3 regions of the Caldanaerobius polysaccharolyticus DSM 13641 genome follow, and region 3 is predicted to be linked to each of the others. Evidence: riboswitches for the same ligand, from Rfam matches in the RefSeq annotation. Region 3 holds a riboswitch; each other region holds the start of a gene.
The links. A riboswitch is a leader RNA that binds a small molecule or an ion and turns the genes downstream of it on or off. The one in region 3 is predicted to bind S-adenosylmethionine.

Region 1: another riboswitch for S-adenosylmethionine. It lies ahead of CALPO_RS0101950 (homocysteine synthase); the one in region 3 lies ahead of CALPO_RS13640 (homoserine dehydrogenase).
Region 2: another riboswitch for S-adenosylmethionine. It lies ahead of CALPO_RS0104220 (methionine ABC transporter ATP-binding protein); the one in region 3 lies ahead of CALPO_RS13640 (homoserine dehydrogenase).

The regions. Positions count from the first base shown of each region.
Region 1 covers NZ_KE386494.1:205,598-208,838, reverse strand. Annotated here, with positions in the region: gene metX (homoserine O-acetyltransferase MetX) at 1-588, opposite strand, end outside; gene CALPO_RS0101950 (homocysteine synthase) at 594-1,865, opposite strand; SAM riboswitch class I at 1,949-2,055, opposite strand; gene argC (N-acetyl-gamma-glutamyl-phosphate reductase) at 2,347-3,241, shown strand, end outside.
Region 2 covers NZ_KE386494.1:664,813-668,053, reverse strand. Annotated here, with positions in the region: gene CALPO_RS0104225 (methionine ABC transporter permease) at 1-409, opposite strand, end outside; gene CALPO_RS0104220 (methionine ABC transporter ATP-binding protein) at 390-1,415, opposite strand; SAM riboswitch class I at 1,469-1,567, opposite strand; gene CALPO_RS0104215 (hypothetical protein) at 1,717-2,220, shown strand; gene CALPO_RS0104210 (DUF2156 domain-containing protein) at 2,196-3,074, opposite strand; gene CALPO_RS0104205 (class I SAM-dependent DNA methyltransferase) at 3,192-3,241, shown strand, end outside.
Region 3 covers NZ_KE386495.1:360,473-363,713, reverse strand. Annotated here, with positions in the region: gene CALPO_RS13645 (polysaccharide deacetylase family protein) at 1-790, opposite strand, end outside; gene CALPO_RS0108160 (S-ribosylhomocysteine lyase) at 1,060-1,503, shown strand; SAM riboswitch class I at 1,544-1,645, shown strand; gene CALPO_RS13640 (homoserine dehydrogenase) at 1,725-2,705, shown strand; gene CALPO_RS0108150 (LacI family DNA-binding transcriptional regulator) at 2,709-3,241, shown strand, end outside.

The DNA.
Region 1 (3,241 bases), on a different contig from region 3:
ATTTAATATTGCAGTAATTCCAATGTAATTAAAAGCTATGTTAAATGGAGACAGCACAGGGGTTGCTGCTATCACAATGGTTTTATCCATCATGGTGGGATAAGTAACAGCCCACTCCAGCGCTTGCATTCCTCCCATAGAACCACCTATGACGGCTTTTAAATGGGATATCCCAAGATAGTCCAACAGTATTTTCTGCACCCTGACCATATCCCTTATATTGATTTCAGGGAAGTCAGAAGCGTATGGTTTTCCTGTTCGAGGGTTAATAGACGATGGGCCTGTGGTACCTTGGCATCCTCCCAGGACGTTGGAGCAGATCACGCAGTATTTTTCAGTGTCAATGTACTTGCCTGGCCCTATGAGTCCATCCCACCAACCTGGTTTTTTGTCGTCCTCTGAATACCTGCCAGCAGCATGGCTGTCCCCTGACAAGGCGTGTAGTACAAGCACGATGTTGTTTTTGTATATATCAGGTTTTCCGTATACCTCATATGCTATTGTGAGCTCATCAAAGGTGTAGCCGCTTTCAGTGGTAAAAGCAATTTCGTCCTTAGTGAGGTGGAGGTACCTCTTTTTTACGATCATGGGCTTCACCCCTGGGATGCTCTTAATGCCTGATCCAGGTCTTCGATTATATCGTCTATGTCTTCTATGCCTATGGATAACCTTACCGTATCCGCTGTAATGCCTGATGCCAGTTGTTCTTCCTCTGAAAGCTGCTGATGAGTTGTACTGGCAGGATGTATGACAAGGGATTTGGCGTCACCTACGTTGGCTAGGTGGGAGAACAGCTTAACGCTGCTTATAAATTTTTTGCCTGCTTCCAGTCCCCCTTTTATTCCAAAAGTGAAAACAGAACCACAACCTTTTGGCATGTATTTTTGAGCCAAGTTATGGTATTTGTTGTCAGGTAATCCTGGGTAATTTACCCAATTTACATAAGGGCTTTTGTAAAGGTATTCGGCGACTTTCTGAGCGTTATCACAATGCCTCTGCATCCTCAACGATAACGTCTCAAGCCCTTGCAGCAACAAAAAGGCATTAAATGGGCTCAAACACGCTCCTATATCTCTCATAAGATGCACCCGCGCTTTTACAATATAAGCGCTTTTGCCAAAGCTCTTGGTATAGCTTAAGCCATGATAGCTTGGGTCAGGTTCTACCAATTCGGGGAATTTACCGTTATCCCAGTTGAATTTGCCTGAATCCACGATGACGCCGCCTATAGAAGTCCCGTGACCGCCGATAAATTTCGTGGCAGAATGCACGACTATGTCTGCTCCAAATTCAAAAGGTCTGCATAAGTAAGGGGTGGCAAATGTATTGTCTATTATCAACGGTATGTGGTTTTCATGGGCGATCTGAGCATAGGTTTCTATATCAAAAATATCTGTTTTGGGATTGCCGATGATCTCACCGAATATGGCTTTAGTTCGCTCATTTATGGCATTTTTTACTTCCTCAGGTCTTTCTGGGTCTACAAATACCGTTTTAATGCCAAATTTAGGCAATGTATTCGCTAGAAGAGTGTGGGTGCCCCCGTACAGGTTGGTGGAGGCTACGATTTCGTCTCCTGCTGAAGCGATGTTGAGTATTGAAAGAGTGATAGCTGCCATCCCTGAAGAGGTAGCAAGAGCTCCTACACCGCCCTCCAAAGCGGCTATTCTCTTTTCAAAGACGTCTACCGTTGGATTCATAATTCTTGTATATATATTGCCCTCTTCCTTTAAACCGAAGAGGTTTGCTGCGTGCTCTGGGCTGTTGAACACGTACGATGTAGTCTGATAGATAGGCACGCTCCGAGAACCGGTAGTTGGATCGGGTTTTTGCCCTGCGTGCAATGCCAGTGTGTCAAATTTCATAGAGCAGATTCCTCCTTATAATTGTAAAATAGGCATTAAAAAACCTCTTCTAATGAGAAGAGGGCGCATACTCTATGTACCCCCTCTCATCTCTCAAAACTCATCGTTTTGCAGGAATTGGCACCAGTCGCACCAACGTGCCGGTTGCCGGGCTTCATCGGGCCAGTCCCTCCGCCACTCTTGATAAGAGGTTTTTTTACTGATTATTTTATTTTTTAATTACGGAAATTATAGCATACAAATTGAATTAACGCAATAGCCAAAATTTAATGGTAAAAAATATTGCATTTTTATTCATTAGCGAGTATAATGTAATAAACGATGAATTATTATACATAATAATTATTAATTATGCGAAAATGATGTCCTTTGTCCCTGTATTGACGTCTATTTTATGTATAAATATTAAATCAAAAGTTATTGTATTGAAACAGAGATTGTTATACAATTTATAGGAAGTAAAAAAGAAAGGGGGGTAGATATGATAAAAGCAAGCGTCGTAGGAGCTTCTGGATATACAGGGGTAGAGCTTATAAGGTTACTGGCTTTGCATCCCGAAGTAGAGATCGTAAGCGTTACGTCTTATAACTATAAAGATAAAGACTACAGCGATCTGTATCCCAGTTTAAAAGGGTATGTGGGTATGAAATTTGAAGAATTACATAAAGAAGACATTATAAAAAAATCCGATGTGATTTTCTCGGCGCTGCCCAATGGCCATGCCCATGAACTGGCCAATGAGGTTGTAGCAAAGCATAAAAAGCTCATAGATTTAAGTGCAGATTTTCGCTTTAATGACTTTTCTGTATACGAGAAGTGGTATGGACCTGTTCCTCCTATTGACCAGCGGATAAAGAGAGTATATGGCCTTCCGGAGATACACAGGCTAGAGCTGAAAGGGGCCAACGTAGTGGCTAACCCTGGATGCTATCCCACCAGTGTGATATTGGGACTGGCTCCTGGGCTAAGGTGCGGGCTTATAAAAGCGGAAGGTATAATCATTGATTCTAAATCGGGGGTATCTGGTGCAGGTCATAATCCAACCCTCAATAACCTGTACACAGAATGCAATGAGAGCGTAAAGGCCTATGGCGTTACACATCACAGGCATACGCCAGAGATTGAACAGGAGTTAAGTTATCTTTCAGGAAACGATGTTAAAGTGACTTTTATACCTCATCTTGTGCCTATGACAAGAGGAATTTTGAGCACCATCTATTGTGATATAAAAGATGACGTTACATTATCTACGGTAAGAGAGGCTTACAGGGAATTTTACAGCAAAGAATTTTTCGTCAAGGTACTGGATGAAGGGCAGTTTCCCCGTACAAAGGATACCTATGGGTCAAACAACTGCCATATCGGTTTGGCATACG
Region 2 (3,241 bases), on a different contig from region 3:
GGATGGACGCGCCCATGGAGAGAGATGCTTCTATTACGCCCCAGTTTACTTCTAGTAGAGAACTCTCTATCACCCTGGCTACAAAAGGAGTTGCAGATAAAGCCAGGGGCACGATAGCCGCGGTGGTACCTATGGTAGTGCCCACAATAAAGCGGGATATAGGAAATATAGCTATCATCAGTATAATAAAAGGCACGGACCTGGCCGTATTGATGATAACTCCCAGCACACTGTTGAGGCGAGGTTTCTCCCATATGTTGCCTTTTCGAGTTATTACCAGGATAATCCCCAGTGGTGCTCCAAAGAGAACGGCAAAAAGAGTTGAGAAAAACACCATGTATACGGTTTGGATCAAAGAGGGAGCTATGATTTGGTACAGATTTACGAACTCATTTATTATGCTGTTCATCGGTTAACACCTCTACCTTTAGGCCCTTTTCTTTTAAGTATTGGAGGGAAGAGGAGACCCCCTCAGCATCGCCTGATACCTTTACAAGAAGCTTACCTATGGATATGTCCTTGACGTTGTCAATAGTTCCTCTGATTATGTTGACGTCCACGCCGTATTTTCTGATCATGTTAGATATTACCGCTTCTGATGTAGCAGTACCCGTAAAACTGATTTTTATAAATTTTTCTCCGGGTTTTTCTAAAATCTTTATGTCTTCGGGCAGATTAGCGGTTATATCTTCAATAAATGCCCTGGTGGTCTGCGTTGAAGGATTGGTAAACAGATCTACTACATCTGCTTGCTCTATTATCTTTCCGTTCTCGATGACGGCTACTTCATCGCAGATTTCCTTTATGACGTCCATTTCGTGGGTGATGACTATGATTGTTATGCCGAACTTTTTGTTGATCTCCTTCAGCAGCTTGAGTATAGACCTGGTCGTCATGGGATCCAATGCGGACGTGGCTTCGTCGCTTAGAAGTAAGCGGGGGTGATTGGCCAATGCCCTGGCTATACCTACTCTTTGCTTTTGTCCGCCACTTAATTGGGAAGGATAACTATAAGCTTTTTCTTCTAAGTCCACCAGGCGCAACAGCTCATGTACCCTGTCCTTTATCTTGTCCTTAGGGTAATTGGCTATCCTAAGGGGGAAGGCCACGTTTTCGTAGACGGTAGCGTTGGACAACAGGTTAAAGTGCTGAAAAATCATCCCTATTTTTTTGCGCATCTCCCTCAGTTGTTTTTTATCCAGCGCTGTGATGTCTATATCGTCGATATATATACGGCCTTTTGTAGGTTCTTCAAGCCGATTTATACATCTTACCAATGACGATTTGCCGGCGCCGCTTAGACCTATTATACCGAATATGCTTCCGTCTTTGATAGTGAGGCTTATGTCGTCTAATGCTACAACTTTTTGACCACCGGTGTCGTATACTTTAGATAAGTTCTGGATTTTTATCATTTCGTTCACCCGTCTTTCCGCATCAAAAAAACCTCTTCGAGAGAGGCTTTACTCTCTCATCTTTCAGGGAGATCCCTGCAGGATTTGGCACCGTGCTTAAAGCCGGTTGCCGGGCTTCATAGGGCCAGTCCCTCCACCACTCTCGATAAGAGTTCTCACTATTTAGATAGATTTTATATAGATTTATGGTACAAGTATATTAAAAATTATTTAATATGTCAACATAAAATTTATTTAAAAAATAGTGTTTTTATTGACTCGAACACAAGTTCGATATATAATATACCTGAGGTGGTAAGGAGTGTTAAACTTTCCTGTAAAAGCCGATGAAATATGCGCGGTGGTGCCAGAACCCTGTAAAGGAAGGGCTTGCGTCAAGATTATAGACAATAACGGAACAGGGTATACGGTACCTTGCAGGGTTGTTTATGTTCTCAAATACATGGCGTGGTATTTTGCCAGGGATTTGAGTGCTCTGAGAGTCGAGTGTAGCAATATAACGGGAAAAAAGCTATACCTACCCATACCTTTTAGCAGAGACATAATAATGGTTCCCCTTAAAATGCGCGGGGAACGTGGCATAGGTGAAAAGACAGGATATATAAATTACTGCCAGGTGGATATGGCTAGACTTAAGGGCCAAACTATATACCTGCGTAGCGGTGTACATATAGATTCTTGCAATTCTGCGGATACGGTGTACAGGCATTTAAAAGCTGCTGAAACTGTTCTTTACCATATGTTCGGCCGTGATGTTGTTGTCAGAGAAAAAAGCAGAAGTTACATTTGTCCCCTGTACTTGTAGACCATCTTTACGGGATGATAGGATTGTTTAGCTCTCCTCAACCCGGGTATACCCATATCCTGCTCTCTATTGATATAAGGTATGGAAGCCCATGCGGTCTCTGCGAAGCATTGGTTTATAAAGGCATATAGATCAGGTATATCCGGGTTGGCCTTTTCTATATGCACTACGGCTGTATCAGGGTTGAGCAATTCGCCAAAGGTATAACCTTGTATTTCTCCTTGTATTTTTACTACAATACCTTTTACATCGAATATTTCGTAATTTTCAAAAAAGGTCTTTATAGAGTGAAATTCCTCCAATAGGCCAGGGTTTTGCTGGAGGTCTTTGTCCTCAAGCCACTTTTCTGTAAAGCTCAAACATTCTGCGACATGATTTTTGCTTAGGTTTTCCACAGTGTAATTGTACAGCTTTTTAAAGCGGTTTACGTGGTTTTTCTTCGAATGGTATTTTCGCCCGGATAAGTTTATGAGGTCACTGGTGTTGTACACGTAGTCGCTGTTGTCCTCGTCTAGGACCATGTTCACATTAAAAAGTTCTTTTATTTTTTTTGCCATATGTTCTGGAAAACGCTCAAAGAATACGCTTAATCCTTCTTTGGCGTATCGTTCCCATAATTTTTCAAGGGCTTTTATGGTGTTGGATTCATCGCCTACTGGGGGCAGTATGGTGATGGCGTCTTTTTGAGATACAAGGCAAAGGCAATCTTGAATTACTTCGTAGTGAAGGTTGTAGCGGTGATTCCACATATAAAGGTTTGTAAAGGTGTATTCGGAGATCTGCGGAGGGTATTTTTTGAAGAAAAAATCCAGGATATTTTTGTCTTCTATGTGTAATAATTTCAATAATCTCACCCCATGATAATGATGTTCAAAGTATCCAACCACTGATAATCATTATAGCATAACATGATGTTGCAACAAAATTATTTATATTGTAGAATGAGTTTATAAAATGCACGAGGTGATATGATGTACGAACAGTTTGCTAGGTTTTATGATAGGCTGGGCTGGGGGGATTA
Region 3 (3,241 bases):
TGTAGCCTTTGCTGTGTAAATACTGCAGTATATAAGGCAAAGCCTTAAGGGTATTTTTGCGCCCTTCGTGCATTAAAATAATAGAACCGCTGTGGGCGTTTTTTGCTATGCGGTTTGCAATAGTCCAGTAGTCCGGGTTTTCCCAATCTCTAGGGTCTACATTCCAGTATATTATGCGAAGGCCAAAGTCTTGGCATGCGATTTTTAAGCTGTCGCTGACAGATCCGTAAGGTGGCCTAAACAGGGTAACCTTTTGACCTGTTATTTTGTGAATTAAAAGCGAAGAACGCCATAACTCCCTTTTTATTTCTTCCTGTGACATCTTGGCCATATCTCCATGGCTATAGGAATGAGTGCCGATTTCGAACCCGTTGTCGGCTATCAGTTTGACGAGGCCAGGATTTTTTTCGACATTTTCACCGGTTAAAAAGAACGTGGCTTTAGCGTTGTATTGTTTTAATATTTCAATGTATTTTGCGGTATAGGCGTAGCTGGGCCCATCGTCAAAAGTGATGGCGATGTTGTTTTCACTATTTGGGTGCGAACCTAATAATTTAGGTATTTGCTGTAACCTTGGCCCAAACATTAGCTCTCTTAACTTTGCCTCATCATCGGGTGTTGCGCTCTTTTCCTTAGGTATTTCCACTTTTTTCAGAGGGATTGCTTTTTCCTCCTCTTTGACATTGTTTATTACCGGCATATTGCTTGGATTTTGAGAAATCCTCTGAGAGGATGAGGTGATGCCTAAGGTAAATAGCAACAATAGAATTACGGTGATTTTCTTTATCATTGTAACACTCTCCAGTAGTTTGCCTTTCTGATGAGATTATATCAAAACAGCCTGCTAAATGAGTTAAGGCAATATTATTATTGTGTTACAAATGTATTAAATAGCTGTTATTATGGTATTTTTCAGCCCATAGTGATATAATAAGTTAGCGTTGTAATTCCACTAGGGGTGCTCGCAAGAGCTGAGAGAAAGGTGCGTCCTTAATGCTAATAGAGATGTGGTTAAATTGATAGATATATGATAAAATTGTAGTGATAGGAGGGATCGCCATGGAGGTTAAAGTGGAGAGTTTTCAATTAGACCATAGAACTGTCAAAGCTCCGTATGTGAGAAAAGCCGGGCGGTTGGTGGGACCTAAAGGCGATGTGATAGCTAAATACGATATAAGGCTTGTTCAGCCCAATATGGATGCAATACCCACAGGGGGGCTTCATACCCTGGAGCATTTGTTTGCTGTTTATTTCAGGGATTACATGGAAGGTATAATAGATATATCGCCTATGGGTTGTCGTACAGGATTTTATATGATCAAATTCGGCGATACGCCGGAAAAGGAAATTGAAGGTGTGTTGAAAAAGGTCCTGGAAAGGATTATAAACACAAAGGAAGAAGAAGTACCAGCTACCAACGAAGTTCAGTGCGGCAATTACAGAGATCACTCTTTATTTACCGCTAAAGAATACGCCAAAGAAGTGCTTGAAAAGTTGCAATAAAAAGTTTATACTTTAATGAGACAATTGAATATAAAAGCTACTCTTATCGAGAGCGGTGGAGGGACTGGCCCGATGAAACCCGGCAGCCGGCACATAAGTGCGTCTGGTGCCAAATCCTGCAGGGAAACCTGAGAGATGAGAGGATAGCTTTGCAAGAAAAAGCTCTCTTCATCATCGAAGGGAGCTTTTTTAAATAATAAATTCTTTCAGGAGGTTTTGCGATGAGGATTGGAGTGGGGCTTTTAGGTTTTGGCACGGTGGGTTCAGGGGTATACAGGCTTGTTGAACTGAGAAAGCAAAACATGAGAGATAAAATGGGATGTGATGTATTTGTAAAAAAAGTACTGATAAGAGATCCTAAGAAAACAAGAGCCGTGCCATTAAACGACAGTTTATTTACCACAATAGCCGATGATATTCTCTCGGATGATGGTGTAAATTTAGTAGTAGAAGCTATTGGTGGCGTTTACCCTGCGAGAGAATACGTGGAGAAGGCTATAAAGAGCGGGAAGGATGTAGTAACAGCCAACAAAGAATTAATAGCAAAACATGGTAGAGAGCTTTTGCAATTGGCCAAGTCCTATGGGGTGGATTTAAGGTATGAAGCTACAGTGGCGGGAGCTATACCGGTGATACGTCAGGTAAGGCGTTTTAAAATCACCGACGAGATTGATTACATAGGAGGTATATTAAATGGCACGTGCAACTATATACTTACGCAGATGGAACTCAATAAATGGGATTATGGTACAGCCCTTAAAGAAGCCCAGCGCTTAGGATATGCCGAAAGCGATCCATCTTATGATGTACAGGGTTACGATTCGCTGTTTAAACTTATGATACTCATAAGGGAGGTGTTTGACATTGATATGGATGTAAAAGACATAGAGGTAGAAGGTATAGCCGGTATTTCTAAGAAAGATGTAGAAAAGGCCAAAGCAAGAGGTCAAAGGATTAAACTCTATGCGTGGGCTAAAAAGAATGGCGATGAAATAAATGCAGGCGTTAAGCCGGAGTTTTTTCCTGTTAACAGCCTTTTTGGACAGGTAAACGGGGTAGAAAATGCTGTAGTGATAAAAGGGGATGGTTTTGGACAGCAGTTTTTTGTAGGATATGGAGCCGGACAGATGCCCACAGGTGACGCAGTGCTTTCTGATATAGTGGATATTTTGGGCAAGTACGAGCGTACTGCAAAGGGATAAATGTTGCAATCCCTTTATTTTTTTTGTAATATATATGTAAAAGATCAGACAACGTTTACTGCAAAGGGGGTAATCCATATTGTAAATATAAAAACTATAGCTAAAGAGGCAGGGGTCTCGGTTTCTACGGTTTCTAAGGTGATAAATGGATACGAAGACATAAGCGAACAAACCCGGGAAAAAGTTATGGAGGTAATAAAACGTTTTAATTACCAGCCCAATCAGATTGCCCGGGTATTGTGTACCAAAAAGTCCTGGCTTATCGGATTGCTTTACGATGTCTGGAGGGATTATGAGAACGAATTTTTTAATGAAATAATAATGAGCTTTAAGCGTACTGTGGAAGAGCAAGGGTATAATATACTCTTTTTAAATGTGTACAAGATTAAAAAGGAAAACATATCTTATGTCAGTTATTGTGAACAGTACAGCTTAAATGGGATTTTGGTAATTGGGTTTAAGGATGACGATCCGTATATAAAAGAGCTTATCGTCAGGGAAATACCTTGTATAGGCATAGATATTCCTATAAGTGG